Lacrimispora indolis DSM 755: one gene and its partner. The protein of the gene in region 1 interacts with the protein of each later gene in a pairwise test. Links are inferred from orthologs where the notes say so. Each region holds a gene or a part of one and is shown on either strand. Other genes may lie near its edges. The genes, in order: K401_RS0112430 and rpe.

The links.
Region 2: the proteins of K401_RS0112430 (region 1) and rpe interact in binary tests that used the Escherichia coli proteins (3 or more experiments, as listed by UniProt). The link is inferred for Lacrimispora indolis DSM 755 from one-to-one orthologs.

Annotation. Positions count from the first base shown.
Region 1 is NZ_AZUI01000001.1:2,577,742-2,593,912, forward strand. What follows is about bases 9,307-12,093. They hold K401_RS0112430 (PfkB family carbohydrate kinase), read left to right. Parts: upstream 9,307-10,143; coding sequence 10,144-11,043; downstream 11,044-12,093. Other genes in these bases: K401_RS0112420 (carbohydrate ABC transporter permease), read left to right, coding at 9,307-9,312; K401_RS0112425 (histidinol-phosphatase HisJ family protein), read left to right, coding at 9,309-10,115; K401_RS0112435 (SIS domain-containing protein), read right to left, coding at 11,157-12,093. Also shown: K401_RS0112380 (glycoside hydrolase family 88/105 protein), read right to left, coding at 1-217; K401_RS0112385 (VOC family protein), read left to right, coding at 518-880; [FeFe] hydrogenase H-cluster radical SAM maturase HydE, read left to right, coding at 933-1,970; K401_RS0112395 (hypothetical protein), read right to left, coding at 2,175-2,786; K401_RS31225 (methyl-accepting chemotaxis protein), read right to left, coding at 2,888-4,927; K401_RS0112405 (GntR family transcriptional regulator), read left to right, coding at 5,174-5,881; K401_RS0112410 (ABC transporter substrate-binding protein), read left to right, coding at 6,153-7,511; K401_RS0112415 (carbohydrate ABC transporter permease), read left to right, coding at 7,583-8,458; more of K401_RS0112420, read left to right, coding at 8,473-9,306; more of K401_RS0112435, read right to left, coding at 12,094-12,125; K401_RS0112440 (SIS domain-containing protein), read left to right, coding at 12,296-13,270; K401_RS0112445 (nucleoside triphosphate pyrophosphohydrolase), read left to right, coding at 13,497-13,808; K401_RS0112450 (sensor domain-containing diguanylate cyclase), read left to right, coding at 13,828-15,390; K401_RS0112455 (DUF1697 domain-containing protein), read left to right, coding at 15,423-15,992; K401_RS0112460 (ABC transporter ATP-binding protein), read right to left, coding at 16,040-16,171. UniProt on the Escherichia coli protein: Catalyzes the ATP-dependent phosphorylation of fructoselysine to fructoselysine 6-phosphate. Functions in a fructoselysine degradation pathway that allows E.coli to grow on fructoselysine or psicoselysine.
Region 2 is NZ_AZUI01000001.1:4,921,004-4,937,336, forward strand. The notes cover bases 13,317-16,265. They hold rpe (ribulose-phosphate 3-epimerase), read left to right. Parts: upstream 13,317-14,434; coding sequence 14,435-15,097; downstream 15,098-16,265. Other genes in these bases: pknB (Stk1 family PASTA domain-containing Ser/Thr kinase), read left to right, coding at 13,317-13,544; rsgA (ribosome small subunit-dependent GTPase A), read left to right, coding at 13,555-14,433; K401_RS0124015 (thiamine diphosphokinase), read left to right, coding at 15,139-15,807; K401_RS0124020 (ECF transporter S component), read left to right, coding at 15,901-16,265. In the rest of the region: K401_RS0123945 (formate--tetrahydrofolate ligase), read left to right, coding at 1-398; K401_RS0123950 (UDP-N-acetylmuramoyl-L-alanyl-D-glutamate--2,6-diaminopimelate ligase), read left to right, coding at 411-1,886; K401_RS0123955 (UDP-N-acetylmuramoyl-tripeptide--D-alanyl-D-alanine ligase), read left to right, coding at 2,012-3,382; replication restart helicase PriA, read left to right, coding at 3,437-5,665; def (peptide deformylase), read left to right, coding at 5,788-6,285; fmt (methionyl-tRNA formyltransferase), read left to right, coding at 6,288-7,277; K401_RS0123980 (zinc metallopeptidase), read left to right, coding at 7,280-7,996; 16S rRNA (cytosine(967)-C(5))-methyltransferase RsmB, read left to right, coding at 7,986-9,329; dual-specificity RNA methyltransferase RlmN, read left to right, coding at 9,426-10,499; K401_RS0123995 (Stp1/IreP family PP2C-type Ser/Thr phosphatase), read left to right, coding at 10,645-11,388; more of pknB, read left to right, coding at 11,385-13,316; more of K401_RS0124020, read left to right, coding at 16,266-16,333. UniProt on the Escherichia coli protein: Catalyzes the reversible epimerization of D-ribulose 5-phosphate to D-xylulose 5-phosphate.

The DNA of each region.
Region 1 (16,171 bases):
GGCTGTCAAAATCAAACTGATACCAGCCTTTTGTATTACATAGGATGCCGGATGTGAAATCCAGCCGGTACTGATAAGGCGCCTGGGGATTTTGACCGATAAAACGGTTGGCCATCAGTGCGATTACTTCACGGTCCCGCTCTCCATATACGTGGAAGGCGCTTTCTTCCCAGGGGAAGTAACTGCTGCCGCTGGCTTTGGTGCTTTCAAATTTCATAAGGGAGTCCTCCTGTTATAAGAATACATTTGATAAAAGGTCTCTGATTCTATATTTTATATTATAATGGGTTCCAGTATTATAAATCTCATGCAATTGGGGCCTTTTTTAATAAAATTATACTTTTGGCTACTGCTTTGAAGCTGGGAGGGAATGGAAAAAAATGTTTTAAAATTATCTTTAACTATTATATAGAAAATGATAGAATAAACATGTTATTCTGGTATGATTAAGTACAGCTACCCTTTCATCATGGACTAAGATAAAATACAAAATATGATTATAACAGGAGGAATTTATATGAAGTTTTGCTGGAGCACTTTAAATGTTAAGAATTTAGAAGAGTCAATCAGATTTTATGAGGAGATTATCGGCCTGAAGGTAACCAAAAGATTCCCTGCCGGCCCTGGTACTGAAATTGCATTTTTAGGTGACGGGGAAACACAAATCGAATTCATATGCAGCGGGGACAGGGAAATCCATGTGGGAGATGATATCAGCTGGGGGTTTGAAGTGGAGTCCCTTGATCAGACCCTTTCCCTGGCTAAGAAAAAAGGCGCGGCTGTTTTAGGAGAACCGGTGCAGCCCAATCCACACGTAAAGTTTGCCTTTATAAAGGATCCTAATGGCATGAGAGTGCAGCTTGTGGAGAATCTGGGGTAAGGAACGGAAAAGACCGGGCAGCGGCGGAAACTACAGAGCAAGGAGTAAAAATATGAAGCAGCTGATTGATAAACTGTATGAAACTCATAACCTGGAAAAGGACGAGTTCATTTACCTGCTGGAAAATTATGATAAAGAAGCCAGCGAATATTTATTTTCCCTGGCAAGGTCCTACAGTCAGGATCACTATGAAAAAGAAGTTTTTATCAGGGGTCTGATCGAATTTACCAATTACTGCAAAAATGACTGCTACTACTGCGGCATTAGAAGAAGCAATACCAATGCCAGCCGGTACCGGTTAAGCAAGGAAGAAATCCTTTCCTGCTGTGAATCCGGGTATGGATTAGGCTTCAGGACCTTTGTGCTGCAGGGAGGAGAAGACCCTGCATTTACTGATGAGGTGATGGTGGACATTGTAAAAACCATCCGGGAAGGGTATCCGGACTGTGCCATCACTCTTTCCATTGGGGAAAAAACATATGACCAGTATTTGAGATATTATGAAGCAGGAGCAAACCGCTTTCTCCTCCGCCATGAAACGGCTGATGAGGAACATTATTCTCTTCTTCATCCTCATTCCCTGTCCTTGGAAAACAGGAAGGAATGCTTAAGAAATTTAAAGAAGATCGGCTATCAGGTAGGAACCGGATTCATGGTAGGCTCCCCTCACCAGACAGCAAAATGTCTGGCGGAAGATTTAGAGTTTATCAAGGAGCTGTCTCCTCAGATGGTAGGCATAGGACCTTTTATCCCCCATAAGGATACGCCCTTTGCGTCCTTCCCTGCAGGAAGCGTTGATCTCACCTTATTTCTCATAGGGATATTAAGGCTGATGCTGCCGGGGGCGCTGCTGCCCTCTACCACGGCATTAGGGACCCTTGACCCTAAGGGGCGGGAAAAGGGGATCTTATCAGGAGCCAATGTGCTGATGCCAAATCTATCTCCAATCGGCGTCCGGAAGAAATATGAATTGTATGACAATAAGATCTGTACCGGTGAGGAAGCGGCAGAGTGCAATGTCTGTCTGAGAAACCGTGTTGCCTCCATTGGTTATCATGTGGTCGAAAAAAGAGGAGATTATAAGGAATGAGCCTCCATAGCTCAGGATATATTCTGGGGATTGTAGGCCGTTTTTGCCCCAATTACATACAGATCCCATAGCGGCAGCCATCAGCGGCAGTGAGAAGATCGTGGTCCTGTCTGTATGGGGAGTCAGAAGTCCTCTGACATGCAAAAAGTCCGGCTGAATGATGGGAAGTGATCATTCGGCCGGACTTTTTTATGAAATATTTCCTTATATTTGGGCAGGAGTAACCAGTTTAATGCGATAAGCCGTGGACTGGGGAGGAATGCTGGCAGATTGAAAGTTGGAATGTTCGATCCGGACCAGCTGCCCTGGCTTAAGGTCGCTTATGAGAATGGGATTGTCGTTCTGGTCCAGGATTTCCGTAGCCCCGGAAATCACAAATCTTATCTGGTCTGTCTCATCCTCAGGATCGCCTGTGTTTATGAAGCTGTTTTCAATATCAACGGAGGCGATCCGGTCCGTGGTTGTGCGGAATAAAGGTTTCTGCACCATGGCAACCACCCTGTAAGCCCTGGATTGAGGAGGAATGCTTCTTGTCATGGCGGCAGAGAATTCCGCATTGACCCACATCCCCTTTCTGACGACACATAAACTGATGGGGTCGCCGAACTGATTTATTAAAATGGTATCCCAGCCTATATTCAATCGGAGAAGGTCAATATAGACCATCTCATTTTGGCTGGGAGTCACGTAGGAAACCAGGATATATCCGGTCCTGCTGTTAGGCGTATAGATGTCTTCTACTAAGGCATTTTCGATGCGCAGGATACTGCCGGTTTTTTTTATGCTTCCCCTCTTGCCCATATTGGCCTCATTCATATAAATCCCCTAAATGGCATGTGATTTAATTAATATTATAAACCGCTTAAGGGAAATATTCCGAAATTTAAACCCGGACGGTAATAATCTTTGTACCAGAGTTATTTTCCTTCCGCAATTTTAAAATTTGATACCTGCTTAAACAGATTCTGTGCCTGATTGGAAAGCTCGGCGCTGGCAGAAGCGCTTTCCTCGGAGGTGGCGGAGTTTGCCTGAATGCCGGAGGAGATCTCTTCCAGGCCAAGGACGATCTGGGTGATGGCATCGGACTGGGTCCTGGTGGCGGAGCTGATTTGTTCAATGGAGCCGGAAATTTCATTGACCCCGTTGGCGGCCATGGAAAGGGTCCTTGCAGTATCATTTAAAATCTGGGTGCCGTTTTCCACGGAGGAAACGGATTCCACGATGAGACCGGAGGTATTTTTTGCTGCTTCTGCACTTTTGCTTGCCAGGTTTCGTACCTCATCGGCTACCACTGCAAAGCCTTTTCCCGAGGCCCCCGCTCTGGCGGCTTCCACGGCGGCGTTTAAGGCCAGGATATTTGTCTGGAAAGCGATATCCTCAATACTGCTTATGATCTTGCTGATTTTGCCGGAAGAGTCGCTGATCTGCTTCATGGCCTGCAGCATGCTATCCATTTTCTGGTTGCTTGCCTGCATGTGGGCTTCCACGTTTTTTGCCTTATGACTTGCCTGGGCTGCATGCTCTGCATTGGATTTTACATTGTCGGAAATATTCTGAACCATTGATGTAAGCTTGTCCATGGTATGAGCCTGTTCCGTGGTTCCCTGGGCCAGCATTTGGGCATTTTCCGAGATAGAGGAGGCCCCTGTGGACACCTGGCCGGCGGATAGGTGGATCTGCCTTAAGGTGTGGGTAAGGGATTGCTTGATGTTATCAATGGAGCGCATCAGTCTGGAAAATTCCCCGGAATACTCCAACTGTAAGGTAAAATCTAAGTTCCCTTCTGCGATCATGTCCAGCACCATGGAAAGCTCATGGATGTAATCAATATAGGTGCCAAGCCTTTCTGCGGTATCCTTTAAGGACGTTGATACGTGTCCAAATTCGTTGTTAGAGGCTGATTTGATGATTACGGAAAGATTTCCTGCACTGATCTCCTGAGATACATCCTGAAGGCGTTTTAAGGGACGTATGATCCGGCTGTTGATGAACAGACAGAGCATGGTGACCAGGATGAGAGTTATTGTGATGCATAAAAGGATTAAATTCCGTCCAAGGGAATGAAGGTCAGAATATAAGATACTTTCAGGGGCCGCGATGGCGATGATCCAGTCGCATTCCGGTATCTGGGTGTACCAGATACCGTAGGTTTCCCCGTTCTGTTTATAGTTTCCGGCTCCCGCTCTCTTGGCCAATATTTCGCCTCCCAGGGCTGCCATGGAAGGATCCGTTTCCTCCTTTATATTCACCTTCAAAGCCTTTGAACTGTCTTCGCTTGCAATATAAGTCCCGTTTCCATCGATCAAAAAGGCAGTTCCTTCTGCATACGGCTTAATTGAGGCTACCATGCTCTGAAGGTCTGTCAAGTCCATATCTGCCGTGGATACACCTATAAACTTTCCGCTTTTATCATAAAGGGGAACAGAGGCGGTCACCATGGAGATTTTGGCAACATCATCGTAGTAAGGAGAAGACCAGACAGCGCTTTTGTCCGTGTTCTGGACGCTTGTGTACCAGTCCTGGGTATTGTAATAAACACCGTCTCCCAAGGAGTAATCGGGAACATAGACCACCTGGTCTCCTTCCCTCATGCAGTAGCGTGAAAAATACCGGGTACCAGGATCCATCTGTCCCGGTTCATACCAGATCCCGGCTCCGGAAGTCTCCTTATTGGTGCCTGCAAAGGAAGTCAGTACGTTTTTAAAGTTGTCCTCCTTCATGACATCGGAAGCTGATTCAAAGGACCTTGCCAGGAGCTCCGCCACCTTCTGGTTTTTACTTAAGGATACCCGGATGCTTTCCACCGCAGATGTGAGGCTCTGCTCCATTTTCTCCTGGGTGTTTTTTCTTATTATTTCCTTGGCAGCTATGTAACCTAGGAATGATAGCAGGATCATTGAGACTGCGATGACTGGGATAATAATTGCTAAAAATTCTGTCCGAACCGATCTCTTCATAAGTGTCCTCCTCCTGATTTTCCAATAATGGAAAAAACTTTAAACTTTATGATTATTTTATAACTTTTTTCTTAATATTTCAATGCAGTTACTGTAAAATTATGTCGAAATTTGCGATTAAAGGATAAAGCACCATGAGGGATGATGAGTTGAAATTTAGGCTGAAATATAATTGTTCTTTTTGGATGGGCGTGATATTATAAGATGTATGATACAAGTCAAGGACAGAGTTGAGAAAGGAGAAATATGAATAAGAATTCAATCACCCCTTTGTACCAGCAGCTTGCAGATGACATTAAGCAGCAGATTATGGAAGGCAGATTAAAAGAAAATGACAAGCTTATGACGGAGCTGGAATTCAGCCAGGCTTATGACGTCAGCAGGATCACGGTCAGAAAGGCGATTGAGATACTGGCTGACGAGGGATATGTTACAAAGCACCAGGGGATCGGTACCTTTGTTGCTGCGAAAAAGCTGAACCGGGTCATGAACAAGCTTTTAAGCTTTACGGAGATGTGTGAAAATGACGGGAAAACGGCGTCTACGGAAATGGTTTCCCTGGAATGGACATCAGCCTCCGTCTCCATCAGCCAGTATCTTCATATAAATGAAAAAGACCGTGTGTTAAAGATCATCCGGATCCGGAAAAGCGACAAGGAACCGGTTATGCTGGAAGAAGGGTATTTTCCGTCAAAGTACTCCTATCTCATGGGAGAAGATTTAACAAGCTCTGTGTATTCCATTCTGCGCAGACATGACACCGTGCCCACCCATGCGGTGAAGACCGTGGAAATCTGCTATGCAACAAAAGAGGAAGCAGAATATCTGAAGGTGAGGGAAGGCCAGGTCCTCCTGCTGCACAAGGATCAGGTCATGGATGAGAATGGCCAGGTCATTCATTACAGCAAGCTGATCATAAATCCGGAAAGATATAAACTGACCATCTTTACGTAACGGAACAAAGGGGATCTAATAAAAGAAAATAATCGCTTAAATGACGAAGGATTTAGGAAAGTAAAACTTTATTTTCTTAAATGTTCGTCATTTTTACTATGCAGAACTTGCATATGCATAAACTCTGGGATAAAACAGACAATAAAATGAAAAAAGCTATTGCAAAATATGATATATCATAATATAATGTATCCAAGTTGTAATAAGATGTATGCATACAATACATAACGGTCACAACTATTTTACCGGATACAAGAAAGGAGAGTAAATTATGAAAAAAAGCTTTAAAAAAGCGATGTTTGCAGGCTTATCCTGCATCATGGCCATGTCCATGACTGCCTGCAGCGGCAATACCGGTGACCAATCCCCGTCCGCCAAAGCCTCCGCCGAATCCTCACAGTCCGCTTCCGGGGACACCACGGCAGCAGCCCTTGCAGGAGATAAGAAGGTCATCAAGCTGTTCCACCGGTTTCCCGATGATCCCTGTAACTCATTCATTGAGAAAAAGGTGGCAGAATATGAAGCGGCCCATCCGGATATTGATATTCAGATCACCAGTGCCCAGAATCAGCCCTATAAAGAAAAGATCAAAGTCGTCGTAGGCTCCGATGAATGTCCTGATATCTTTTTCAGCTGGGGCGGTGAGTTCTCAGAACGCTTTATCCGTGAGAATCTGATCCTGGATCTGACACCGTACATGGAAAAGGATACGGCATGGAAGGATTCTCTTCTGCCCACTCAGATGGTAGAGTATACCACTGATGACGGGATGATCTACGGCGTTCCTTTCCGCTTAGACGGCAAGCTGTTTTTCTATAACAAGGATATATTTGAAAAGGAAGGCCTTGAAATTCCTGGAACCTGGGATGAATTTCTGGCCTTATGCGACAAGCTGAAAGCCGGCGGAATTACGCCCATTGCGGAAGGAAACCAGGATCAGTGGCCTGCATGCCATTATGTAGGCACATTAAACCAGATGCTTGTGGCAGACGATGTAAGAGCCAGAGACTATAATCCGAAGACAGGGGAATTTGCTGATCCGGGATATGAAAAGGCTCTGGAATATTATCAGCAGCTTGTGCCTTACATGAATCCCGGCGTCAACGGGCAGACTCATGATATGGCAAGGCTTGGCTTCACCCAGGGACAGACGGCCATGCTGTACGCCGAACTGGTGGAAATCACAAACATCAAACAGGAAAATGCAGATTTGAACTGGGGAATGTTCAACTTCCCGGTTGTGGAAGGGCCGGGAAACCCGGATCTTCTCACCGGTTCTCCCGAAGGCTTTGTGGTTTCCTCCAAGACTAAATATCCGGAAGAATGCATCCAGTTCTTAAAATGGTTCCTTGGACCGGAAGTCGGTGCCGCACAGGCGGAAGAGGTGGGCTGGTTCAATGCTTCCAAGGGTGTTGATGCAGGCCTTAAAGATCCCTCCCTGATCGACGCATACAAGGCAATTGCTTCTGCAAAGGAGATGGGACCATGGTTTGACAGCTCCCTGTATTCCACCGTATGTGATACATATCTGACCGCTATTTCCGATATTACCAACGGAGACGTTACCCCGGAAGAGGCCATGAAAAAGGTTCAGGCAACGGCAAAGGAAGCACAGTCCCTGGTCCCTTAGTTTCTGAAAAGAATATCAGCTTAACAGGGAGCGTATCACGCTCCCTGTTCACGAAAAAGGATGGGATCCAGATGAAAAAAAAGAAATTCATGCCATATCTGTATGTATTGCCGGGGCTTTTTATGGTGCTGGGCTTTGTATACATTCCTATCATAGTCAACTGCATATACAGTTTTTTCCGCCTGTCATCCTACTCCTCCACCATGAAATTCGTAGGGCTGGATAATTTCAGGCGTTTGTTTACCAATGAAGTATTTCCCATCATGTTGAGAAACAACGTGTATTACTGCGTCATATCCCTCCTTGTGCAGGTGGGCTTTGGAACGGTTCTGGCGCTTTTGCTGGAGAGCAGGCTCACCGGCAGGGCGAGAGGATTTTACAGAAATGTTTATTTTATTCCATCCCTGATCTCCCTGACAGCAGTTGGCCTGATGTTTAATTTCGTCTATTCTCCCCAGGTGGGCCTTTTAAATACTTTTTTAAAGAATGCAGGACTTTCCCAGTTCCAGCAGACCTGGCTGGGAGATAAAAGGCTGGCCATTTTCTGTATCATAGCCATGAGCCAGTGGCAGTTTACCGGTTATATCACGCTGCTTATGGTGGTGGCTTTCCAAAACGTGCCGGTAGATTACTTAGAAGCAGCCCTCATTGACGGGGCAGGGCCTGTGAGAAGGGCTTTAAGCATATCCCTTCCCCTTGCAAAGGAACAGCTTCTGGTATGCTCCATCATCACCATTATCGGAGCATTTAAGTTATTTACCGAGGTTTATTCCACCACCAGCGGCGGCCCTGGAAACAATTCCCAGGTGCTTGGCCTGTTTCTCTATCAGAATGCGTTCCTGCATGATGATATGGGTATGGCGGCCACAACGGGAGTATTGATATTTGCCATAACCCTGACCGCATCCATCATACAGCTGAAGGTTTCAAGGTCCGGTGAGGCATAAAGGAGGGATGCGGGTTGAAACATTTTAATAATTCAAAGGTATTTCTGTTAAGGATATTGCTGCATATTTTCCTGATTTTTCTGGTGTGCGTCATACTTTTCCCGGTCATGTGGCTGATCCTTAACTCATTAAAAACGAACCAGGAAATGTTTTTAAATTCTCTGGCCCTGCCGAAAAAATGGATGGCAGTCAATTATGTGACGGCATGGAACAAGGGCCTTTTTAACTACTTTAAGAATTCCATTCTGGTGAGTACGGTATCCCTGGTATGTATTCTGTTCATCAGTTCCTTTCTGGCCTATGGACTGACCAGGTTCCAGCTTCCCGGCAGTACCTTTATCTTTTTTCTGGTGCTGGGTGGTATGGCCTTATCCGAGCAGGTGGCCCTTGTCCCTCTTTACAAGATTTTGCAGTCCATGAAGCTTTATAATACCCAGTGGGCGATCATATTGCCCTATGTGGCATTTCGCATCCCATTTACCATGTTCCTGCTCCGGTCTTATTTTATCTCCATCCCAAAGGAACTGGAGGAGGCGGCCATCGTAGACGGCTGCAACAGCCTGCAGCGGTTTTTCCTGATCATCGTTCCCATCAGCAGGCCGGTCCTGGCTTCCTGTGCCATTGTGAATTTAAACTTTGTGTGGAATGAATTCCTCTTTGCCAATGTATTTCTGGAAAGCAAGGCCATCATGACCATTCCTCTGGGGCTTATGGCGTTCCAGGGAGATTTAAAGTCCGATTACGTGGTCATGCTGGCAGGGATCTTCATTGCCTCCCTTCCCATGGTGCTTTTGTTCCTGTGCATGCAGAGGCAGTTTGTCCGGGGACTCACCCAGGGGGCGGTAAAGGGATGACCATGCTGACAGCGGATTATCATGTTCACAGCATTTCTCCCGATGCAGGGGCCCCCATGGAGGAAATGTGCGAAAGCGCCATAAAAAAGGGGCTGGAAGAGATCGCCTTTACGGATCATTATGAATTTTATGCCCATGGGCTGGTGAAGGAGTATTTTCATGAGGATTACTTAAAACAGTACTGGAAGTGCCTGGAAAAGTGCAGGGAAAAATTCGAAGGGAAGCTGGTGATACGCCGGGGGCTGGAGATGGGGCAGATGCACTTATGTCCGGAAGATGCTTTGAAAGTCATCTTTGAATACCCCTTTGACTTTATTATCGGCTCTCTTCACAAGATTGAAAATGTGGATGTCAGCCAGATGGAATATACGGAAAAAACCATGCCCCGGATTGCAGAGGCATATTACCGTCATTTATTAAGGCTTTCGGAGGTGGGGGAATTTGATTGCCTGGGGCATTTGGATCTGATTAAAAGGCATTCCGTAAGAAATGGCCTTCCAGATTATTATGACAGGTATGAGAAAGAAATTACACGGATCCTTAAAAACCTGGTGGCAAGGGGCAAGGGAATAGAAATCAACACCTCCGGGATCAGACAGGGGGCAGGAGAGACCATTCCATCCTTAAGAACGGTAAAGCTGTTTGTCCAGCTGGGGGGAACTGTGGTAACGGTCGGATCGGATGCCCATAAGCCGGAGGATGTGGCGGCGGATTTTCATGTGGCGGAACAGCTTTTAAAAGAAGCGGGCATCAGGGAGGTCACAAGGTTTAAGCGTAGGCGGGGCTTTCCTGTAAAAATATAGGATTATGACGGTAAAAGGAGAACAAACCATGATCAGAGTGTTAGGCTTGGGAGATAATGTGGTGGATAAGTACATGCACATCATGACCATGTACCCGGGAGGGAATGCCTTGAATTTTGCGGTGTATGCAAAGCTCTTTGGCTATGAAGCCGGATATATGGGGAATTTCGGAGATGACGGGGAAGCCCGGCACGTATATGATACGATTTCGGCCCTGGGACTTGACGTTTCCAGATGCCGCTTCTGGAAAGGGGAAAACGGTGCGGCTAAGGTGAAGCTGGAGGACGGGGACCGGGTATTCATAGGAAGCAATAAAGGCGGAGTTTCCCTGGACCATCCTCTGGAGCTGACCAGGCTGGACATGGAATATATAGCAGGGTATGACATGGTGCATACCAGCATTTTCAGCTATATGGAGGCCCAGCTCCCGGCTCTTAAGAAAGCGGCGGCCTTTCTTTCCATGGATTTTTCCAACCGCGCCTCTTTGGAGTACTTAAAGGAGACCTGCCCTTATATTGACTGCGCCTGCATCTCCTGCGGAGAAGACATGGCGGAGGAGGAGATCCGGGATCAGATAAGCTCCATCATTTCCTATGGCTGCCGCAGCATGGTCATCGCCACCAGAGGGGCAAAGGGAGCATTTGTGTATGTGGATGGAAACATATACCAACAGTCACCCTGTCTGGTAAAGGCCAAGGACACCATGGGAGCAGGGGATTCCTTTATCACCTGTTTTCTGGTCAGTTATTTGGACGGAATGAAATATGCGGTGGATTTTCCTGACGGTTCAGGAATGTGGGGAATTACCTCAGGGCAGGAATTCAAGGACCTGGTCATAAAGACCAGCCTTTATAAGGCCGCTGTTTATTCTTCCCAGAACTGCCAGAAGGATGGTTCCTTTGGCTATGGAAAAAAGTTTGAAGAGTGATCCGCAGCATATAAAAAGCCCTGTAAGACATCCGGTTTTTTTAAGGACTGTCATACAGGGACATTTTTATTTATGGAATATCAGTTAAAATCTGCAATGGGGACTGAAAGTGCTTAATAATCAAGCTTCCACATATACCGCCTTTTGGTAAGGGGATGGCTGCGAATGGCCGCCAGCTGTTCCGCATAGATCCTTAAGACGCCGCTGATCAGCATGGGGTTAAAATATTCTGCAACGGATTTATCAATGTGGGAGCTGAGGCCGAAATCCTTTGCATCCAGGACCGTTACCTTTGCATCAAACCGCTGAAGAAAGGTGAGGGCTCTGGAATCCATGGGGCGTGTCGGCCCGTCATTCATCAGGAGGAGATAGGGAACCCCCGTTTCAACCATTTCAAAGGGCCCGTGGAAGAATTCGCCGTCATGGAAGGTGCTTGAAGGGATCCACTGCATTTCCATCATGAGAAAGCTTGAGAAGGAATAAGAAACCATCTGTGTTGCTCCTGAGCTCATGACATATAAAATAGGCATGTCTTTGTAGTTTTCAGCAAAGGCTTTTGCGGCCGGAAGGCTCATGGCAGCGGCGGTTTCGATCAGGCCGTAAATCTTTGAAAATCCATCCTCCATTGCATTGTAATGGTCATATCCTTCATAGGTGTTCAGGATTTCCGCGGAAAGCATAAGAACATCGGTCATTTTCTCCATCTTTGCCGCGTAGCTGGCTTCAAAACCATGAATGATCTGGTAATGGGACGCCAGGGCAAGGGGAGAGCCTTCTATATGAGTCACAGAGATGACGGCAGCGCCAAGGTCCATGGCTTTTTTTGAGGCGGCTACTGTTTCAGGGGTGTTTCCGCTTAAGGAGCAGGTCACCACGATTGCGGATTCGTCTACGGATACCGGGGTGGAATAGTTAAATTCATTGGCAGTGTAAATGCTCACCCGAAGCCTCCTGGAATTTGCTTCCAGGAAATATTTGCCGGGAAATAATTCTGACATGGAAGCACCACAACCCACGAAGCAGACAGAAGTGATGTTTGGATGCTCAGCCTTGATTGCAGAAACAATTTCTTTAACTGTCATAATATGTACCTCCAAAAATAAATTTGCTTGATTTATAAATACATTATATAACATCATATAACAAGAGTCAACGAATATATGAAATAAATTCAAGGATGTACTTGAAAAATATAAACATAATGTTATAATACGTCATATAAGATATTAATTAAAAAGCGGAGGAGAACATTATGACAGTCAAGGAAATCATAACTGAAATCGTGGAAAAGAAGAAAGAAGCGGGAGGAGTCCGGGAAGTATATTTTGTCGGCTGCGGCGGCTCCCTGGGAGCCTTTTACCCAGCTAAAATTTTTCTGGAAACAGAAGCTTTGTCCATACGGACGGGCTGGTATAACAGCAATGAATTCGTACATAACACGCCCAGGATTTTAGGAAAAAACTCAGTCGTCATCACAGCATCCCACAGGGGAGACACCCCGGAAACCGTAAAAGCCGCCCAGGCTGCAAAAAAGGCAGGAGCCACGGTCATAGCCCTTACCTGGTCTTCTGATTCCCCAATCACAAAGGCATCGGATTATGTGGTTTCCTATACCTTTGGTGAGGAAAAGGATATTGGAGGAGAAAAGACCATGGTCGGGCTGATGGCTGCGGTGGAGCTGCTGGACCAGACAGAGGGCTATGAACATTACGACAAATTCCAGGATGGAGTATCCCGTATTGACGGAATCGTAAAATATGCCCGCAAACATGTGGAAAAAAGGGCCGTGGCCTTTGCAGAGGAATACAAGGATGACAAGGTGATTTATACCATGGGAAGCGGCGCCGCTTATGGGGCAGCCTATATGGAAAGCATCTGCATATTCATGGAAATGCAGTGGATCAATTCTTCCAGCATCCATGCCGGAGAATTTTTCCACGGTCCCTTTGAAATTACCGATGCCGAATCCCCGTTCATGATCCAGATCAGCGAAGGGCCTGCCAGAGAACTGGACGAGAGGGCTTTGTCCTTTTTGAGAAAATATGCGGGCAGGATCGAAGTGCTGGACGCAAAAGACTTAGGTCTGTCCACTATTGACTCTTCTGTTGTCTCCTACTTTAACCACTCCTTATTTAATAATGTATATGATGTTTACAATCATGCCCTGGCAGGCAGGAGACAGCATCCCCTTTCCACAAGGAGGTATATGTGGAAGGTGGAATATTAAATTCGTTATAAGACAGCCGCCCCGCAGACAAAGGGAACAGCCTCCCCTGGTCTGGGGGGCTTTTTAAATTCTTAAAATGAAGGGAAAACAGCAAAAACATTAAGCTGCAATTATTAACAGGAAAAAGCGACATTTTTCCCTGAATGTGATATACTGTCTTAAAAGTGTATCTTTCGCAAAGTACAGGCTGTCGTTATATAATCAACTGGAAAGAGGGGATTTGCCATTGAAAAGGTACGATAAATTAGTCAGGGACAGAATACCGGAGGTGATCCAGGCACAAGGGAAAAAGGTGGTATGGCGCATCCTGACTGAGGAAGAACATTTAGAGAAACTGGAAGAAAAGCTTTATGAGGAGGTAGAGGAATACCAGGAGGACAAGAGCCTGGAAGAGATGGCAGATGTACTGGAAGTGTTGTATTCCATTTGCAGTGCCAGGGGTTATACCGCAGCAGAACTGGAAGCAGAGCGGGAAAAGAAGGCAAAAAACAGGGGCGGCTTTAAAGACAGGATTTTTCTGGAGTATGTGGATGAGTAGATGAAAACGCTTAGGTACTATGGTAAAAAAATACATTCCAAAAAGGGAGGAATGCGTTATCCGGCGTAAATACACAATATTTCTATCCACAATCATCAGCATCATCTGTACTGTCATGGCCTGCTTTTATTTATTTTCCATTGACAAAGTGGGCGATATTTATGTTGAGAAATCAGAGGAAGCAATCTATAACATTAAAAAGGATTTTCTAAAGGACACGGTCAATAACCTGATTTCCGAAATAGAGCTGAGGCGGGCAGCCAAAGCTTCCTATGTGGAAACCTTTGTTTCCAGAACAGCTGAGATCATTAACATGAAAAAGGATCTTTCAGACCGGGAATTCAATGATTTCTTCATCCAGTTCTTCCGGGACAATCCGGATTATAATTATATGACTGTGATTGTGTGGGACAATGAGGCAAATAAGCCGGTTTTTGATCCGGGGAACCTGGCAAAGTCTGTCTGGAAGGATACTCTTAAGGCCAACACCTCAGGTTTATCCTCTTACAGGGTTTTCATTCACGGGGATTACTCCTTCCTTTTTGGACTGACAAAGAGCTATGTGGATGGCCTTGTGAAAGCAGATATGGTCAATGTGATCAAAAACTCAAGATTTGATGGAAATTCCTATATCTGGGTAAACGAGATACTGAATTATGAGGGGGGTAAAAATTACGCTATCCGAAGGATCCATCCCAACCTGCCGGAGACAGAGGGGACCTATCTTTCTACGGATATGACAGACATGGAGGGGAATTATCCGTATTTGACCGAGCTTCAGGGGATTAAAAAGGATGGAGAGCTGTTTTTCTCTTATTATTTCAAAGAGCTGGATGACAATGACGTATCCAAAAAGCTGACTTATGCCAAGCTTTATAAGGATTATGACTGGGTAATTGCCATGGGCGTTTATCTGGATGATCTGCAGCCTTACATTGACCAGACCAATGGAGAAAGCAAGGTGCTGGTATCCAGGCTCACCATGCTTTTGGTGCTGCTTCTTATCATCATACTGGTCATCAGCCTGTTCTCTGTTTCTTTATTGGAGAAATTCTATTACCGCCATGCGAGAAAGGTGATGGAATCTGAGCTTAACCAGGATGTCCTTACAAAAGCAGGCAACAGGAGAAGCGGAACAAATGACCTGGCCAATGCCTTTAAGGAATTTAAGCGGACAGGCTTAAGCCCCGGAATTATGATGTGCGATATGGACCACTTTAAGGGGATCAATGATAAATACGGCCATTACGCAGGGGACATGGCTCTGGCAGAGTTCGTAAAGATGATGAAAAAAACTTTAAGAAATACGGACAAGATCATCCGCTGGGGCGGAGATGAATTCGTTGTCATTCTTTACGGCATGGAGAAGAAACATGCACTGGCTTTTGGAAACAAATTTTTGGCCTCCATATCTTCTTTGAAAATACAGGATCACGATGAAGAGATCGGCATCACCGTATCTGCAGGGTTTTCCTTCTTTAAGGAAGGGGATGAAGACTATCAGGCGGCATTAAGGCGGGCAGATGAGGCCCTTTATAAGTCTAAGTCGGAAGGGCGGAATCAGGCCAATGTCATCATGTAGAAATTAAGGCTGTGAAAGGAGAAGACTGGAAGATGACCATTTATATAGCTCTGCTCCGGGGAATCAATGTGGGCGGAAAAAACAAGATAAAAATGGCTGAATTAAGGCAGGTGCTTGAAGAGGCCGGGCTGATACGGGTGGAGACTTATATCCAGAGCGGCAATGTCATTTTTGAGTCAGAAGATGGGGAAGATGAGCTGAAGAAAAAGCTGGAGGATCAAATCAGGGAGAGATTTGGTTTTTCCGTAAGCGTAATTTTGAGAACGTCTGACCAGCTGGGTCAGCTGATCAGGAGCTGTCCTTATACGGAAAAGGAAAGGGAGGCGGCGAAGGCCCAAAACTCAGAAGGAGAAAGCTTTTATGTCTGCCTTTTCCATCAGGCGCCTCTTAAAGAAGAGACAAAGCGCCTGGACCCTTTTGTAAATGAGAAGGATGATTACCGGATGCAGGGCAGGGAGATTTATCTTCTCCTTTGCCACAGCATCCGCAATTCCAAGCTTTCAGATAAAATGTCCCTATTGGGCGGGCCTGTAACAGTGCGGAACTGGAAGACCATGGAAAAGCTCCACGCCATGGTAACTGCCAGGATCTCCGAAGAGTAAGGCCTTTATACCCCGCTTTCGCTGGGCTGGGATTGTATCATGCTGCTTTATACCTCATCCAGGAATGAGAAACAGGTGACCTTCTTTCCCTTATATGAAAACTCAACAGAGTGAGAATATACACCAAAAAACTTCTGAATGTTTGCGCCTGTCATCACCTGCTCTGTATTGCCGGTGAT
Region 2 (16,333 bases), 2.3 Mb from region 1 along the record:
ATACCCTGGAAAATAAGGAAAGCAGCTTTGCTCCCCTTTATCCTGATGAAATGGGACTGGAAGATAAGGTGGCCGCAGTTGCAAGGGAAATCTACGGTGCAAATGGGGTGTCCTATGCTCCGGCGGCTTTAAAAGCCATCAGAAAATTTGAAGAAATGGGCTTTGGCAGCCTTCCTGTCTGCATGGCAAAGACCCAGTATTCCTTATCCGATGACCAGACAAAGCTTGGACGGCCGGAAGGCTTTGACATTACCGTGCGGGATGCTTACGTATCCGCAGGAGCCGGCTTTGTGGTCATTTTAACCGGAGCCATCATGACCATGCCAGGCCTTCCAAAGAAGCCGGCCGCAGATAATATTGACGTAAATGAAGATGGAGTAATCACCGGATTATTCTGATTGGGAGGTTTTATGAAGTTTAAAGAATGGCTAAAAGACTTAACATATGAGGTAATACAGGGAAGCCTTGACGTAGACGCAGAGGATGTGATTTATGACTCCAGAAAAGCCCGGAAGGGAGTTGTATTCGTCTGTATGAAGGGTACAAGAACCGACTCCCATGATTTTATCCCGGACGTGGTGGCTGCAGGGACGGAGATCCTTGTATTAGAACGAAGGACAGAGATCCCGGATGGCGTAACCGCTGTCCTTGTACATAATGCAAGAGAAGCCCTGGCTCTTCTTGCGGCAGCCAGATTCGGTTATCCTGCAGAAAAGATGGTGACCATCGGCGTGACAGGAACCAAGGGAAAGACCACCACCACCCACATGATCAAAACGATTCTGGAGGCCTGCGGAAAGAAAGTGGGAATGATCGGAACCACAGGTATTGTCATCGGCCAGGAAGTAACGCCTACGGTGAATACCACCCCCGAGTCTTATGAGCTTCACCAGGCTTTCAGCCGTATGGCAGAGGCCGGCTGTGAATACATGGTGATGGAAGTTTCCTCCCAGGCCTTTAAGATGCACCGGGTAGACGGGATCCGTTTTGATTATGGACTGTTTACCAATATTTCTCCTGATCATATCGGGCCGGATGAGCATAAGGATTTTGAAGAATATCTTTATTATAAATCCCGTATCTTTTCCTGCTGTAAAGTGGGAATCATGAACGGCGATGATGACCATTGGGAGGAAGTAATAAAGGATGCCTCCTGCAGGCTCTATTCCTTTTCCATGGAGAAAAAGGATACAGATTTTAAGGCAGAGGCTATCCGATATATCGCCCAGCCGGATTTTGTCGGACTGGAATTTGACATCAAAGGGATCTGCGAGCTTTCTGTACGGGTGAATATTCCGGGCCGGTTTAATGTTGCCAATGCCCTGGCTGCAGTCAGCGTTTTAAGCTTTTTAGGGCTGCCCAAGGAGAATATCTGCCATGGTCTGGAACATTTAAATGTAAACGGGCGTATGGAAATCGTATATGCTTCTGAAAAATGCACGGTGATCGTGGATTATGCCCATAATGCCGTCAGCATGGAAAGCCTGCTTTCAACTCTCAGGGATTATCACCCCAAACGCCTTGTCTGTGTATTTGGCTGCGGCGGAAACCGTTCCAAAGACCGGCGCATTTCCATGGGAGACAGCGCGGGACGTCTGGCGGATTTTACCATCATCACTGCGGATAATTCCAGGTACGAAAAAACAGAAGATATCATCGCAGATATCAGGGGAAGTCTTGAAAAGACCGGAGGGAAATTCATGGAAATTCCGGACCGGAGAGAAGCGATCTGCTACAGCATCACTCATGCCCAGCCAGGCGATATGATTGCCATCATTGGAAAGGGACATGAGGATTACCAGGAAATGAACGGGGTCCGCTACCACTTTTCAGACAGGGAAGAGGTTTTAAAAGCGGTGGATTCCCAGCTTTCAAAGGAAGCTTAAAAAGGAAGGCAGCGATCATAAAGAAAATGCCGGAAGCCGTAAGAAAATGCGGCTTTCGGCATTTCCACGGTAGATGACAGATGAAAGGAATGTACGCCGGAGGCGAACATGGAACGGAGGAAGTAATGGTGAATATGAGGGTAAAGGAAATACTTTCAGCCACAGGCGGAAGACTTCTTTGCGGAAGTGAGGATACGGTTCTGGAACATATTAGCATTGATTCCAGGACAATGAAGGGGAATGATCTGTTTGTCCCCATCATCGGGGAAAGACAGGATGCCCACCGTTTTATTGAGCAGGCTTTTGATAACGGGGCTGCTGCGGTCCTTACCAGCCGGCATGATGCCATGGACTCGGCCAGACCGTGGATCAGAGTGGAAGATACGAAAAAGGCTCTTCAGGCCATTGGCAGCTATTACAGAGACCGTCTGAGCCTTCCCCTGGTCGGCATTACAGGAAGCGTGGGAAAGACCACCACAAGAGAGATGGTGGCCTGCGCTTTGTCTGCACGTTATTCTGTCTATAAGACCCCTGGAAATCATAACAGCCAGGTAGGAGTACCCATCACCATATCGGAAATATCTCCAGAGGATGAAATCGGAGTCATTGAGCTGGGGATGAGTGAGCCGCGAGAACTGACTGTTATTGCAAAGATTGCAAAGATCCAGATGGCTGTGATCACCAACATCGGAGTGACTCATATTGAGCAGCTTGGTTCCCAGGAAAACATTTACAGGGAAAAGCTGACCATTCAGGATGGGTTGGAAAAAGGCGGAATCCTTTTTTTAAACGGGGATGACCGGCTTTTAAAGGCAACAGAGGCAAAAGAAGGCTGTAAGACCATCTATTACGGAACCGGGGAAAATTGCGATTACAGGGCTTTGGATGTTCATTTGGAAGAGGGCTTTCCGGCCTTTACTGCAGCTTTCGGCCCCAATAGGGTCCCTGTGCGCCTGACAGTAATGGGAAGTCATAATGTGCTGAATGCCATGGTATCTCTTGCGGTGGCATCCGAGTGTGGTATTCCCATGGAGGAAGCTGCCAAATGTCTTCAGGAATTTACCGGTTTTAAGAACCGGCAGCAGATTTATTACGTGGGAGGCATGACCATTATTGACGATACATATAACGCAAGTCCTGTTTCCATGAAAGCGGGACTGGAGGTTCTGGGTTCCATCACAAAAGCGGAACGAAGGATCGCTGTACTGGCCGATATGAAGGAGCTGGGAGAAAAATCTCCCGAATACCATTATGAAATCGGAGAATACATTGCAGAGCATCCGGTATATGAGGTGGTGACCTTAGGAGAGCTGGCAGGGGAAATTGCCAGAGCCGTAAAGGAGCATGCTCCTCAGATTCTGGTAAAGGAATTCATGGAACCGGATGGGCTGGTGTCTTATTTAAAAGCGGAATTAAAGGAAGGGGACTGCGTGCTGTTTAAAGGCTCCAACAGCATGAAGCTCAGTCCGGTGGCGGAGGAGTTTTACTTGAACTGAGAGTCTTTTGGAGCCTGTTATGCCCAAAGGACATGGGCAGAAAAGAGGAAACCAATGGCAGAACGATTTGCCCGGATTATTATTGATATTTCCCATGAAAAGGTTGACAGAACCTTTGATTACCGGATTCCGGCAGAGCTTCTTGAGGAGGTTGCTGTTGGGTCCCTGGTTTTGATCCCTTTTGGAAAAGGGAATTCCATGCGGAAAGGATATGTGGTCGGAATTGCCGGTCATGCTGATTATGATTCGGATAAGATTAAGGAAATAGCAGGGATCGTGACGGATGGCGTATCAGCGGAGTCCCTGCTCATCTCCCTGGCATGGTGGCTGAAAGAGCAGTATGGGTCCACCATGAACCAGGCATTAAAAACCGTGCTTCCTGTGAAGCAAAAGGTGAGACCAAGGGAAAAAAAGGTGCTTAGAAGCCTTTTGGACCATTCTCAGCTTTTAAAAGCCTTAGAGGAGGCGGAAAAAAAGAGCTATAAGGCCAGGGCACGGCTTTTTCAGGCACTTTTGAAAAATTCCGTCATTCCCTATGAAATTGCAGTCAATCAGATGAACCTATCTGCAGCTACCTTAAAACCGGTTATTGAAAAGGGATACGTAAGCCTTGACCGTGAGGAGGTTTACAGAAATCCTGTTAAGGCAGAGGCAAAAGAAGGGCGCAGTGTGCTTTTAAATGAGGGGCAGCAAACCATTGTAGACAGCTTTTGTCTGGATTACTCTCAAAATATAAGAAAGACCTATTTGATTCACGGCATCACGGGAAGCGGTAAGACGGAGGTTTATATGGAATTGATCCAAAGGGTCATAAAGGATGGAAAGCAGGTGATCGTCCTCATTCCGGAGATCGCCCTGACCTACCAGACTGTCCTTCGTTTTTACGGAAGATTTGGAAACCGCGTGTCCATCATTAATTCAAGATTATCGGCAGGAGAACGGTATGACCAGTTTGAACGGGCAAGAAACGGGGATATTGATATCATGATCGGCCCCCGCTCGGCCCTGTTTACCCCCTTTTCCCGCCTCGGCCTGATTCTCATAGATGAAGAGCATGAAGGGGCTTACAAAAGCGAAGTATCCCCAAGATACCATGCCAGGGAGGTGGCTGTAAAAAGGGCTTCCATGCAGGGGGCATCCCTGGTTTTAGGCTCGGCAACCCCTTCCCTGGAGGCTTATACAAAAGCCCTTCAGGGAGAATACCGGCTTTTTTGCCTGACAGAACGGGCAAAAAAAGACAGCCGTCTTGCAGACGTATCTGTAGTGGACTTAAGGCAGGAGCTTAAGGAAGGCAACAAGTCCATTTTCAGCCGAAATTTAAAGGCTTTGATGGAAGACCGGCTGGAAAAGCGGGAACAAATCATGCTGTTTATCAACAGGCGCGGCTATGCGAACTTTGTATCCTGCCGTTCCTGCGGGGAAGCCATTCGCTGCCCCCACTGTGATGTGACCCTGACACTCCATAATAACAGCCGCCTTGTATGCCATTACTGCGGATATTCCATATCAATGCCGGACCGCTGTCCGTCCTGCAGCTCTCCATACATCGCTAATTTCGGTGTGGGGACTCAGAAAATTGAACAGATGACTAAAAAAATGTTCCCGGCTGCCAGAGTCCTGCGGATGGATCTGGATACCACTTCAAAAAAAGGGGGCCATGAAGAGATTCTCACCGCCTTTTCAGAGGGAGAGGCAGACATCCTCATCGGCACCCAGATGATCGTGAAAGGCCATGATTTTCCCAATGTGACCCTGGTAGGGGTATTGGCTGCGGACTTATCTTTAAATACCCCGGACTACCGCTCCGCAGAGCGGACTTTCCAGCTGCTGACTCAGGCGGCAGGAAGGGCCGGACGTGATTTCCGAAGCGGTGATGTGGTCATCCAGACCTACAGCCCGGAGCATTACAGCATTGTAACTGCTGCAAATCAGGACTACGAAGCCTTCTACCGGCAGGAAATGGCATACCGCCGCCTGATGAAATACCCTCCGGCAAGCGGTCTTTTAACCGTCCAGTTTTCTTCCCGGCAGGAAAGCCTGTTAAGCGAAGCCGCGGCAGCAGCAGCCGGATTCATCGCTTCTTTGGCGGACCAGGAAAGGGTACAGGTTATCGGCCCTGTGGAGGCGTCGGTTTACAAAATTAATGATATCTATAGAAAAATTTTATACTTGAAACAGGAAAACTATGATATACTAATAAAAATCAGGGATCAGATCGACGTTTTTTCAGAAGATCACCGGTCACTGTTTGACCAGGTAATGGTCCAATATGATTTTTCATAAATGAGAGGATACACCCTATGGGTATACCTTTATGCCCATAAAGCACGGGCAAGAAAGAGGATACACCCTTCGGGCATACCTTTATGCCCGGAAAGAATGGGCAAGAAAGAGGATAAAGGAAAATGGCAATTAGAAAGATCAGAACCATTGGAGATGAAATTTTAAGAAAACACTGTAAGCCTGTAAAAGAGATCACACCAAGGATTACAGAGCTGATTGGGGATATGTTTGAAACCATGTATGATTCCAACGGAGTCGGCCTTGCGGCTTCTCAGGTGGGGGTTTTAAAACAAATCGTTGTATTGGATGTTGAGGATGGCAACCAGTATGTTCTCATTAATCCGGAAATCCTGGAGACAAGGGGAAGCCAGACCGGGCCAGAGGGCTGTCTTAGCGTACCTGGAAAATCAGGAATCGTTACAAGGCCGGAATACGTAAAAATAAAGGCTTATGATGATGCCATGGAGCCTTATGAACTGGAGGGGGAAGGACTTTTAGCCAGGGCGATCTGTCATGAATGCGATCATCTAAACGGTGATTTATACGTAGACAAGGTGGAAGGCGAGCTGGAGGATGTCACCCCTGACGAGGAGGAAGAAGAAGGAGAGGTTGAAGAATAATTATGCGTATCATATTTATGGGAACGCCTGATTTTTCCGTTCCAGCCCTTGTGGCGTTAAAGGAGGCCGGGCATGAAATTCTTGCAGTAGTTACCCAGCCGGATAAACCAAAGGGAAGAGGTAAGGAAGTCCAGATGACTCCTGTAAAGGAGAAAGCGCTGGAATACCAGATCCCTGTTTATCAGCCGGTCAAGGCAAGGGATCCGGAGTTTGTTAAAATCTTATCAGATATGGATCCGGAATTGATCGTAGTAATCGCTTTTGGACAGCTCCTGCCGAAATCCATTCTGGATATTCCAAAATACGGCTGTGTAAATATCCATGCGTCCCTGCTTCCCAAGTACCGCGGAGCATCTCCCATACAGTATGCGGTCATTAACGGAGAAAAGGAAAGCGGAGTTACGACCATGATGATGGCTGAATCCCTGGATACGGGAGATATGCTGGATCAGGAAACCGTTGCTTTGGAAGAAAAGGAAACCTTTGGCAGCCTTCACGATAAGCTGAGCGCGATGGGAGGCAGACTTATTTTAAAAACCATTGAAAAGCTGAAAGAAGGGACTGCCATCCGCATTCCCCAGGATGATTCCGGGACCTGCTATGTAGGCCTGATAAAAAAGTCCATGGGAGATATTGACTGGTCAATGGATGCAGTATCCATTGAACGCCTGATCAGAGGATTAAACCCATGGCCCAGCGCTTATACCGCCTGGAACGGAAAAGTGATAAAACTGTGGGAAGCAGAAGTTGTGGATAAAGAGTATGAGGGCGTCTGCGGCCAGGTGGCAGAAGCAGGCCGTGACTCTCTGGTCATAAAGACCGGAAAAGGCGGCTTGTCCATCCGCAAGCTGCAGCTGCAGGGAAAAAAATGTATGGATATTGATGCATTTCTCCGCGGATACCACATTGGGGAAGGCGCTGTTTTAGAACGGCTTGCCGGTATACCTTCAAGCCCGGAAAGCTTGGGCAGGAAAGAAGAAAGGAGAGTCTGATTATGTATTATGGCGGAATGATGGGATATTATATGGATCCCACCTGGATCCTTGTTATCATCGGAGCAGTTTTGTCCATGGTGGCATCTGCAAGGGTAAACAGTACATTTAACAAATATTCAAAGGTGAGAAGTATGTCTGGAATGACCGGTGCGGAAGCGGCAAAGCGCCTTCTGACTTCCCAGGGCATTTATGATGTTCAGGTAAGGTCCGTAGGCGGGCAGCTTACGGATCATTATGACCCCAGGACCAAGACCGTGAACTTGTCTGATTCTGTTTACGGTTCTACCTCAGTTGCTGCAATCGGCGTTGCTGCACATGAATGCGGTCATGTTATGCAGGACCATACAGGCTACATTCCCTTAAAGCTTCGGGGGGCCATTGTTCCTGCAGCCAATATCGGTTCCAAGGCAGCGCTGCCCCTGATCATTCTTGGAGTTATCATTGGAGGAATCGGTTCTCCCCTTGTTAATATCGGGCTGATCCTGTTTTCTCTGGCTGTTATTTTCCAGCTGGTCACTTTGCCTGTGGAATTCAATGCATCCAGCCGGGCAGTCACTCTTCTCGGCCAGGTAGGGATCTTAGGAGATCAGGAATTAGGCTATACCAGAAAAGTGCTGGGCGCAGCGGCCCTGACCTATGTGGCGGCCCTTGCAGCCACCGTACTGCAGCTTTTAAGGCTGGTGATCCTGTTCGGAGGAAGAAGGAATGATGACTAAGGAGACCGGCAGCGTGGGCGATAGCAGAGAAATTGCGCTGGATATCCTCCTTGAGATCCTGGAGCGGGGAGGCTACAGCCATATCATCCTGCGCCAGGCCCTGAATAAGTATCAGTACTTAAATAAACCGGAACGGGCCTTCATTTCCAGAATAGCAGAAGGAACCGTGGAATACCTGCTTCAGATCGATTATATCATCAATTCCTTTTCCAATACAAAAGTACAGAAAATGAAGCCGGTGATACGCACCATTCTCCGCATGTCGGTATACCAGCTTCTTTATATGGACCGTGTTCCTGATTCAGCCGTGTGCAATGAAGCGGTAAAGCTTGCCGTAAAGCGTAAATTTACAGGATTAAAAGGCTTTGTCAACGGCGTGCTGAGAAATATTTCCAGAAATAAAGAGGGCATTACCTGGCCTGATGACTCCATCCGCTATTCCATGCCTTCCTGGATCACATCTATGTGGGAGGAAACCTATGGCAGGGAGACGGCAGTCACCATGATGGAATCCTTTTTAAAGAATAAAAAGACAATTGTCCGCTGTAATTATGCAAAAGCTTCCAAAGAAGAAATTCTGCAGAGCCTTAGAAACCAGGGAGCAGAAGTGAGTGAGTCCGGAATTTCAGAAGCTGTGCTTTGCATTGAAAAATATGATTATCTGGAAGGCTTGGAGGCATTCCAAAAGGGATTTATCCAGGTTCAGGATCTAAGCTCAAGTTTTGTGGGCGAAATCGCAGATCCGAAAAAAGACGATTATGTCATTGATGTCTGCGGTGCGCCGGGAGGAAAGAGCATCCATATCGCAGATAAGCTTGACGGGACTGGTATGGTGGAGGTCCGGGATTTAACCCTCTCCAAAATAGACATGGTCCAGGAAAATATAAAACGGTGCGGATTTTCAAATATCAGGACAAAGGTCCAGGATGCCCTTGTTCTTGACCCTGATTCCATGGATAAGGCGGATATTGTCATTGCTGATCTGCCCTGTTCCGGGCTTGGGATCATTGGACGAAAGCCTGATATCAAATACCGCATGACGCCGGAAGACTTAGAATCCCTGGCAGCTCTTCAGCGGGAAATATTGTCGGTTGTCCAGGCTTATGTAAAGCCGGGAGGACGGCTGATTTTCAGCACATGTACCATTAACAGAAAAGAAAATGAAGAAAATGCCCAGTGGTTCATTGATCATTTTCCCTTTGACTGCATCGATCTGAAAGGAAAACTGGGAGATAAGCTGGCTTCAGCCGCCGCAAAACAGGAATATATACAGCTTCTGCCGGGAATCCATCCATGTGACGGATTCTTTATTGCGGCATTTCAGAAAAGGTAGGCAGCCTTTACACCCGAAAACATGGGCGGAATAGAGGAACGCCCTGCGGGCATACCTTTATGCCCAAAAACATGGGCGGAATAGAGGAAATGTAGAATGGATAAGATAGATATAAAATCTCTGGATATGGAGAAACTGACAGCCTTTTTGGTGTCAATCGGAGAAAAACCATTCCGTGCAAAGCAGCTCTATGAGTGGATGCACCGGAAACTGGCGGCTGATTTTAATGAAATGACAAATCTTCCTAACTCCATGAAGGAGAAGCTGCTGCAGCTGACAGAGCTTACCTCCCTTACCGTTGTGGAGGAAAAGATCTCAAAAATAGATGGTACAAGAAAATACTTATTCGCTCTTTCTGATGGGAATGTGATTGAAAGCGTTTTGATGAAATACAAGCATGGAAACTCCGTCTGTATTTCATCCCAGGTAGGCTGCCGCATGGGCTGCCGGTTCTGTGCCTCTACCCTTGACGGCCTGGAAAGAAACTTAAGCCCGTCGGAAATGCTTGATCAGATATACCGGATCCAGAAGATCACCGGGGAACGGGTTTCCAATGTGGTCGTTATGGGTTCCGGAGAACCTTTAGACAACTTTGATTATCTGATTCAGTTCATCCGTCTTCTTACAGATGAAAACGGACTTAATATCAGCCAGCGCAACATAACGGTTTCTACCTGCGGCATTGTGCCCGGAATCCTTCGATTGGCTGATGAGGATTTACAGATCACCCTGGCTTTGTCCCTTCATGCGCCAAACGATGAGGTCAGAAAAACCCTGATGCCTGTGGCGAACCGTTTCCCTCTAAAGGATGTGCTGGATGCCTGTCAGGCGTATTTTGAAAAAACAGGGCGAAGGCTCACCTTTGAATACAGCCTGGTAAGCGGTGTCAACGATAATTTAAAAGAAGCTTCCGCTTTGGCAGCCCTGTTAAAAGGCCAGCACGGCCATGTGAATCTGATTCCGGTGAACCCTATTAAAGAACGCAATTACGTGCAGTCAGACCGGAAAGCCATAGAGGCATTTAAAAATCTTCTTGAAAAAAACGGAATAAATGTTACTATAAGAAGAGAAATGGGAAGGGATATTAACGGTGCCTGCGGGCAGTTGAGAAAAAGCTTTTTAACCGAATCAGGGAAGTCCCCCGCTTCAAATGCGAAGAGAATTAATTAGTGGGGAGGGGACTTACTTGTATCAGATGGAGCATTGGTTCTGCCTGATAAGCAGCAATAGCTGCTATTTGATTATGAGCAAGTAGCGGAGCGGATTGCTAATATCCGCCTGACATCAGGAGTAAAGAGGAAGTGAGAATGAAACGATGAAGGCTTGCGCTATGACGGATACCGGAAGAGTCCGCACGGCCAATCAGGATTATGTCTATGCCCAGGCAGAGCCTTTGGGCACACTGCCCAATCTTTTTTTGGTTGCTGACGGCATGGGCGGTCATCAGGCCGGGGATTTTGCCTCCAGATATATTGCCGAAAATCTGGTGGACCACTTAAAACAGGCGGATTCGCCGGGGATTGTTCCGCTTCTTCGGGAGGGGATCTTAAAAGTCAACGGAATGCTTTACCAGGAATCCATGAAGAATACGGAATTAAACGGCATGGGAACGACCCTGGTGGCAGCAGTGATTGAGGATTCTACCATGTATGTGGCTAATGTTGGAGACAGCCGCCTGTATTTGGTGAGGAACCGGCTGCAGCAGATCACAAAGGATCATTCCTACGTGGAAGAGCTGGTGTCATTAGGCCAGCTGGAACGGGGAAGCCGGGATTACCGGGAAAAAAAGAATATTATAACAAGAGCGGTTGGTACAGAGGATAAGCTGGAGATTGATTTTTTTGAAGTCAGCCTGGAGCCGGGAGACTATGTGCTCATGTGTTCCGATGGACTCAGCAATATGCTTGAGGACGCTGAGATGGAAGAAATTATCTGCTCAGAACTGGAGCTGCCGGAAAAGGCAGAAAAATTAATTACAGTAGCCAATGACAATGGGGGGAAGGACAATATAGCTGTTGTTTTGATTGAACCCGAAATTGGCAGGGAGGTAAGCTTATGATCTTGAGACCGGGGACATTTTTACAGGACAGATATGAAATACTGGACCAGATTGGTTCCGGCGGGATGTCAGATGTGTATAAGGCCCTGTGCCATAAATTAAACCGCCCTGTCGCCATAAAGGTATTAAAGGAAGAGTTCAGTTCAGACAGCGGCTTTGTCGGTAAGTTTAAAATGGAGGCTCAGGCGGCTGCCTGTCTTTCTCATCCCAACATCGTAAACATTTATGATGTAGTGGACGAAGGAACCCTCCATTATATTGTTATGGAACTGATCGAAGGAATTACATTAAAAAATTATATTTCAAAAAAAGGCTGCCTTGATGTTAAGGAAGCCATCGGTGTGGCAATTTCTGTTGCACAGGGAATCGCGGCTGCCCACGAACAGGGCATCATACACCGGGATATCAAGCCTCAGAATATCATCATTGCCAGAGATGGAAAGGTAAAGGTAGCTGATTTCGGTATAGCCCGGGCTGCCTCTTCCCAGACCTTAAGCGCTACTGCGGTAGGCTCTGTCCATTACATATCGCCGGAACAGGCAAGAGGCGGTTACAGCGATGTCAGGAGCGATATCTATTCTCTGGGAATTACCATGTATGAAATGGTGGCCGGACGTGTTCCGTTTCAGGGAGATAATACGGTGACCGTTGCCCTGGCCCATTTGGAAGACCCCATAACACCGCCCAGTTTCTATAATGAGAACATACCGGTAGGACTGGAAAACATTATTTTAAAGTGCACCGAGAAAAAACCGGAATACCGTTATGGAAGCATGCATGAGGTCATATCCGATTTACGGAAAGCACTTGTCAATCCTGATGGGGATTTTGTCCAGTACAATTCCCAGGTGGATGATTCCCAGACGGTCATCATCGGAAAACCGGAGCTGGAGCAGATCCGGTCCGGCCGTAAGGTACAGGCAGATCCGGCGGCCAGCCGCAATGTCAGCAGGAATCAGGAGCAGAGGCCGGAACGACGCATGGAAAAAAATGCAGGCCAGCAGCCGGGCAACGGCAGAAACAGAAAACAGGATTCCGAGGATGATATCAATCCTAAAATCGAACGGCTTCTGACAGCGGCAGGTATTGTTGTGGCCATACTCATCGTGATCGTGCTGATAATTGTATTTTCCAAAGTGAGCGGTTTATTCCGTTCCGGTTCCCCTAAGGAGACCGAATCAACAGCAGAGATTTCTACGGAAGAAACCTTAAGCGACAAAAAGGTGAAAATGACCAGCGTTGTAGGTCTGGCAACGGATATTGCGGAACAGAAGTTAAAGGACAACGGCGGACTGTATATGAAGGTAAGTGATTACGTATTTCACGATACCATTGACAAAGGGGATATTGTGTCTCAGGACCCGGCAGAGGGCACAGTCATTGATAAGTACTCTGCTGTCTATGTTGTGGTCAGCAAGGGTCCGGAACACGTTGCCATTGACTTAACAAAGCTTGGCCTTGACAAAATGGATGGCGTTTCTGCAAAAGCAGCACTGGAAGGAAACGGCCTGATCGTCAATGTGGAGCAGAAGAATCATGATACTGTTACAACAGGATATGTGATCAGCTACAGCCCCTCCGAGGCAAAGGAAGGGGAGACCGTGACCCTGGTTGTAAGTACCGGCCCGGCTCTTGTAAACCCTGTAACCGTTCCCAATATTGCCGGTCAGACCCATGAAGTGGCCTTGGAAATGCTGGCTGACGTGGGACTGGTTGCGGGAACAGTGACAGAAGCTGCCTCCGAGACAGTTCCCTGGGGAAGTGTCATCAGCCAGTCCTTAACGGCAGACAGTCAGGTAGAAGCAGGAACCAGCGTGGACTTTGTGGTCAGCAGCGGAACAGCCCAGCAGTCCAAGGTTAAATATCTGGCTTCCATTGATAAATCTTATTCCCTGCAGAACATCATCGGGCCCGGCTCCGGCAGCACACAGCTTACCTTGAAGATACAGCTGAGGCAGTCGGTCAATGGAAAAGACGAAATCAGAGAGCTTATGGGACCTGTTACCATGACAGGAGACCAGATGCTTCCCGTATCATTTAAGAATATAGAAGGTGCTTACGGTGTTAACAGCGGAACCGTAGAGATCGTGAATGTGGAGACAGGCGATGTGATCAATTCATACTCCGTCACATTTATTCCGGTCCCCCAATCATAAGGAACAATATATGACAGGAAAAATTTTGAAAGGAATTGCAGGCTTTTACTATGTCCACGGTGGGGACGAAACCATCTATGAATGCAAGGCAAAGGGTATTTTCCGTAATAAAAACGTGAAGCCTCTGGTTGGAGATAATGTGGAATTTTCCGTTCTGGACAGCGTGGAAAAGAAGGGGAACATCGAACGAATCCTGCCGAGGAAAAATGCCCTGGTCCGCCCTGCCGTAGCCAATGTGGATCAGGCGCTGGTACTGTTTGCCATTACCCATCCGGAGCCTAACTTAAATCTGCTGGACCGTTTTCTGGTCATGATGGAGGTTCAGGAGCTTCCCGTAAAAATCTGTTTCAACAAAATCGATTTAACTGAAAATGAAAAAAGGCTGGCTCTTAGAGATATCTATGAGGCAGCCGGTTATCCCGTTTATTTTACCAGCACCTATGACAATCAGGGAATCCAGGAAATCAAGGAGCTGGTGCATGGGAGAACCACGGTTCTGGCAGGACCTTCCGGAGTTGGAAAGTCCTCCTTAACCAACCTTCTTTATCCTCAGGCTGATATGGAGACTGCAACGATCAGCGAGAAGATCCAGAGAGGAAAGCACACCACCAGGCATTCGGAGATTTTTGGCATGGGAGGGGATACGTACTTGATGGATACGCCGGGATTTAGCTCCATGTACATGGAAGATATGGAATGCAACCGGCTGAAGGATTATTTTCCTGAGTTTGAGCCTTATGAAGACGGCTGCCGTTTTCTGGGCTGTGTGCACATTGGAGAAAAGACCTGCGGCGTAAAGGATGCTGTGAAAGAAGGCAAAATAAACAGGAGCCGATATGAAAATTACCGGCTTTTATATCAGGAACTAAAGGAGAAAAGGAGATATTAATATGCTTAAACTTGCCCCTTCCATATTAGCGGCGGACTTTAAAATTCTTGGACAGCAGGTAACAGAGGTAGCGGAAGCAGGAGCCCAGTACATCCATCTGGATGTGATGGATGGAGCATTTGTGCCCAGCATTTCATTTGGGATGCCGGTGATCGGAAGCCTTAAGGGCTGCACAGACCGGGTATTTGATGTTCACATGATGGTGGAGGAACCTGGAAGGTATATAAATGATATGAAAGAAGCAGGAGCCGATCTCATCTGTGTCCATGCGGAAGCCTGTACCCATTTGGACCGCACCGTTAATCAGATCAAGGAAGCAGGGCTAAAGGCCGGAGTGGCTCTTAATCCGGCAACGCCCTTATCGGTCCTGGACTTCATTCTGCCTGAATTGGATATGGTTTTGATTATGACGGTAAATCCGGGCTTTGGCGGACAGAAGTTTATTCCATATACACTGGATAAAGTGAGGGCTTTAAGACAGATTTGCAGGGAAAGTCATCTTGAGACAGATATCCAGGTGGACGGAGGTGTGACCTGTGAAAATGTGAGGGAACTGATTGAAGCAGGCGCCAATGTATTTGTTGCCGGTTCAGCCGTATTTAAAGGTGATGCCGCCGCCAATACAAAGGCATTCTTAAAAATATTTGAGGAATATGAAGGGTGAAGAAAGAACGTCTTACAGGCATACCGTTATGTCCAAAAGACATGGACAAGAATAAGGAAATTACCGGCCTGGTGGTTACCGGCGGCACCATGGATTATGGATTTGCCGGAAGATTTTTGGAAAACAGAAGGTTTGATAAAATCATCGCAGTAGACGGAGGGCTGGCGGCCCTTTCTAAACTCCGGTTAAAGCCTGATGCCATTGTTGGAGACTTTGATACGGTGTCAGAAGATGTTCTGGCAGAATACAAAAACAGCCCGGACAGGATCACCTGGGAGATTCATAAACCGGAAAAGGATGAGACCGATACGGAACTGGCTCTTAATACTGCCATAGGTCTTGGCTGCTCCAGGCTGGTTCTGCTGGGGGCCACAGGCGGAAGGATGGACCATTTTATCGGCAATCTCCATCTTCTTTATGCCTGCCTGAAAAAAGGTGTGGAAGCCGCCATTGTTGATGAAAAAAACTGGATCACAGTGATTGATAAGGGAAGGACCTTTCAGGCTGAAAGATTATGGGGGAAATACATTTCTTTCCTCCCCTTGAGCGGAGAGGTGAAAAAGATCACACTGACCGGATTCAAATATCCTCTTTATGAAAAGGACATTGACTTAGGAACCAGTTTATGCATCAGCAATGAACTGACCGGTCCGGAAGGCACCATTGACTTTGAATCCGGGATCCTGATTTGTATCCAGTCCCACGATTAAACTGGTATGGTTTAATATATCTAAACTGGATATTTATATCATTCCACTTGCGTGCTAAGATAAAAAAATAAAAGCAGCAGGGAGGAATTACCAATGAGTAAAACAAATGACAGGATTTATAAAGTTGCGCTGACAGGACTGTTTGCAGCCATGTCTTATGTAGTATTTACATTCCTGCAATTTAAGATCACGCTTCCGGGAGGAGATGCCACCTCCATTCATCTGGGGAATGCGGTCTGCGTTCTGGGAGCGCTTTTGATCGGCGGGTTATACGGCGGTTTAGGCGGCGCCATCGGCATGACCATAGGAGATCTCTTTGACCCGGTTTATGTGGTATATGCACCGAAGACCTTTATCCTTAAGCTTTGCATCGGCCTGATTACCGGATTTTTGGCTCATAAAATCGGCAGGATTCAGGAATCCACTGATAAAAAGCATATCCTGACCTGGACCATTGCAGCCGCAGCAGGAGGTCTTTTGTTCAATGTGATTTTTGATCCCCTGATCGGTTACTATTATAAGCTTC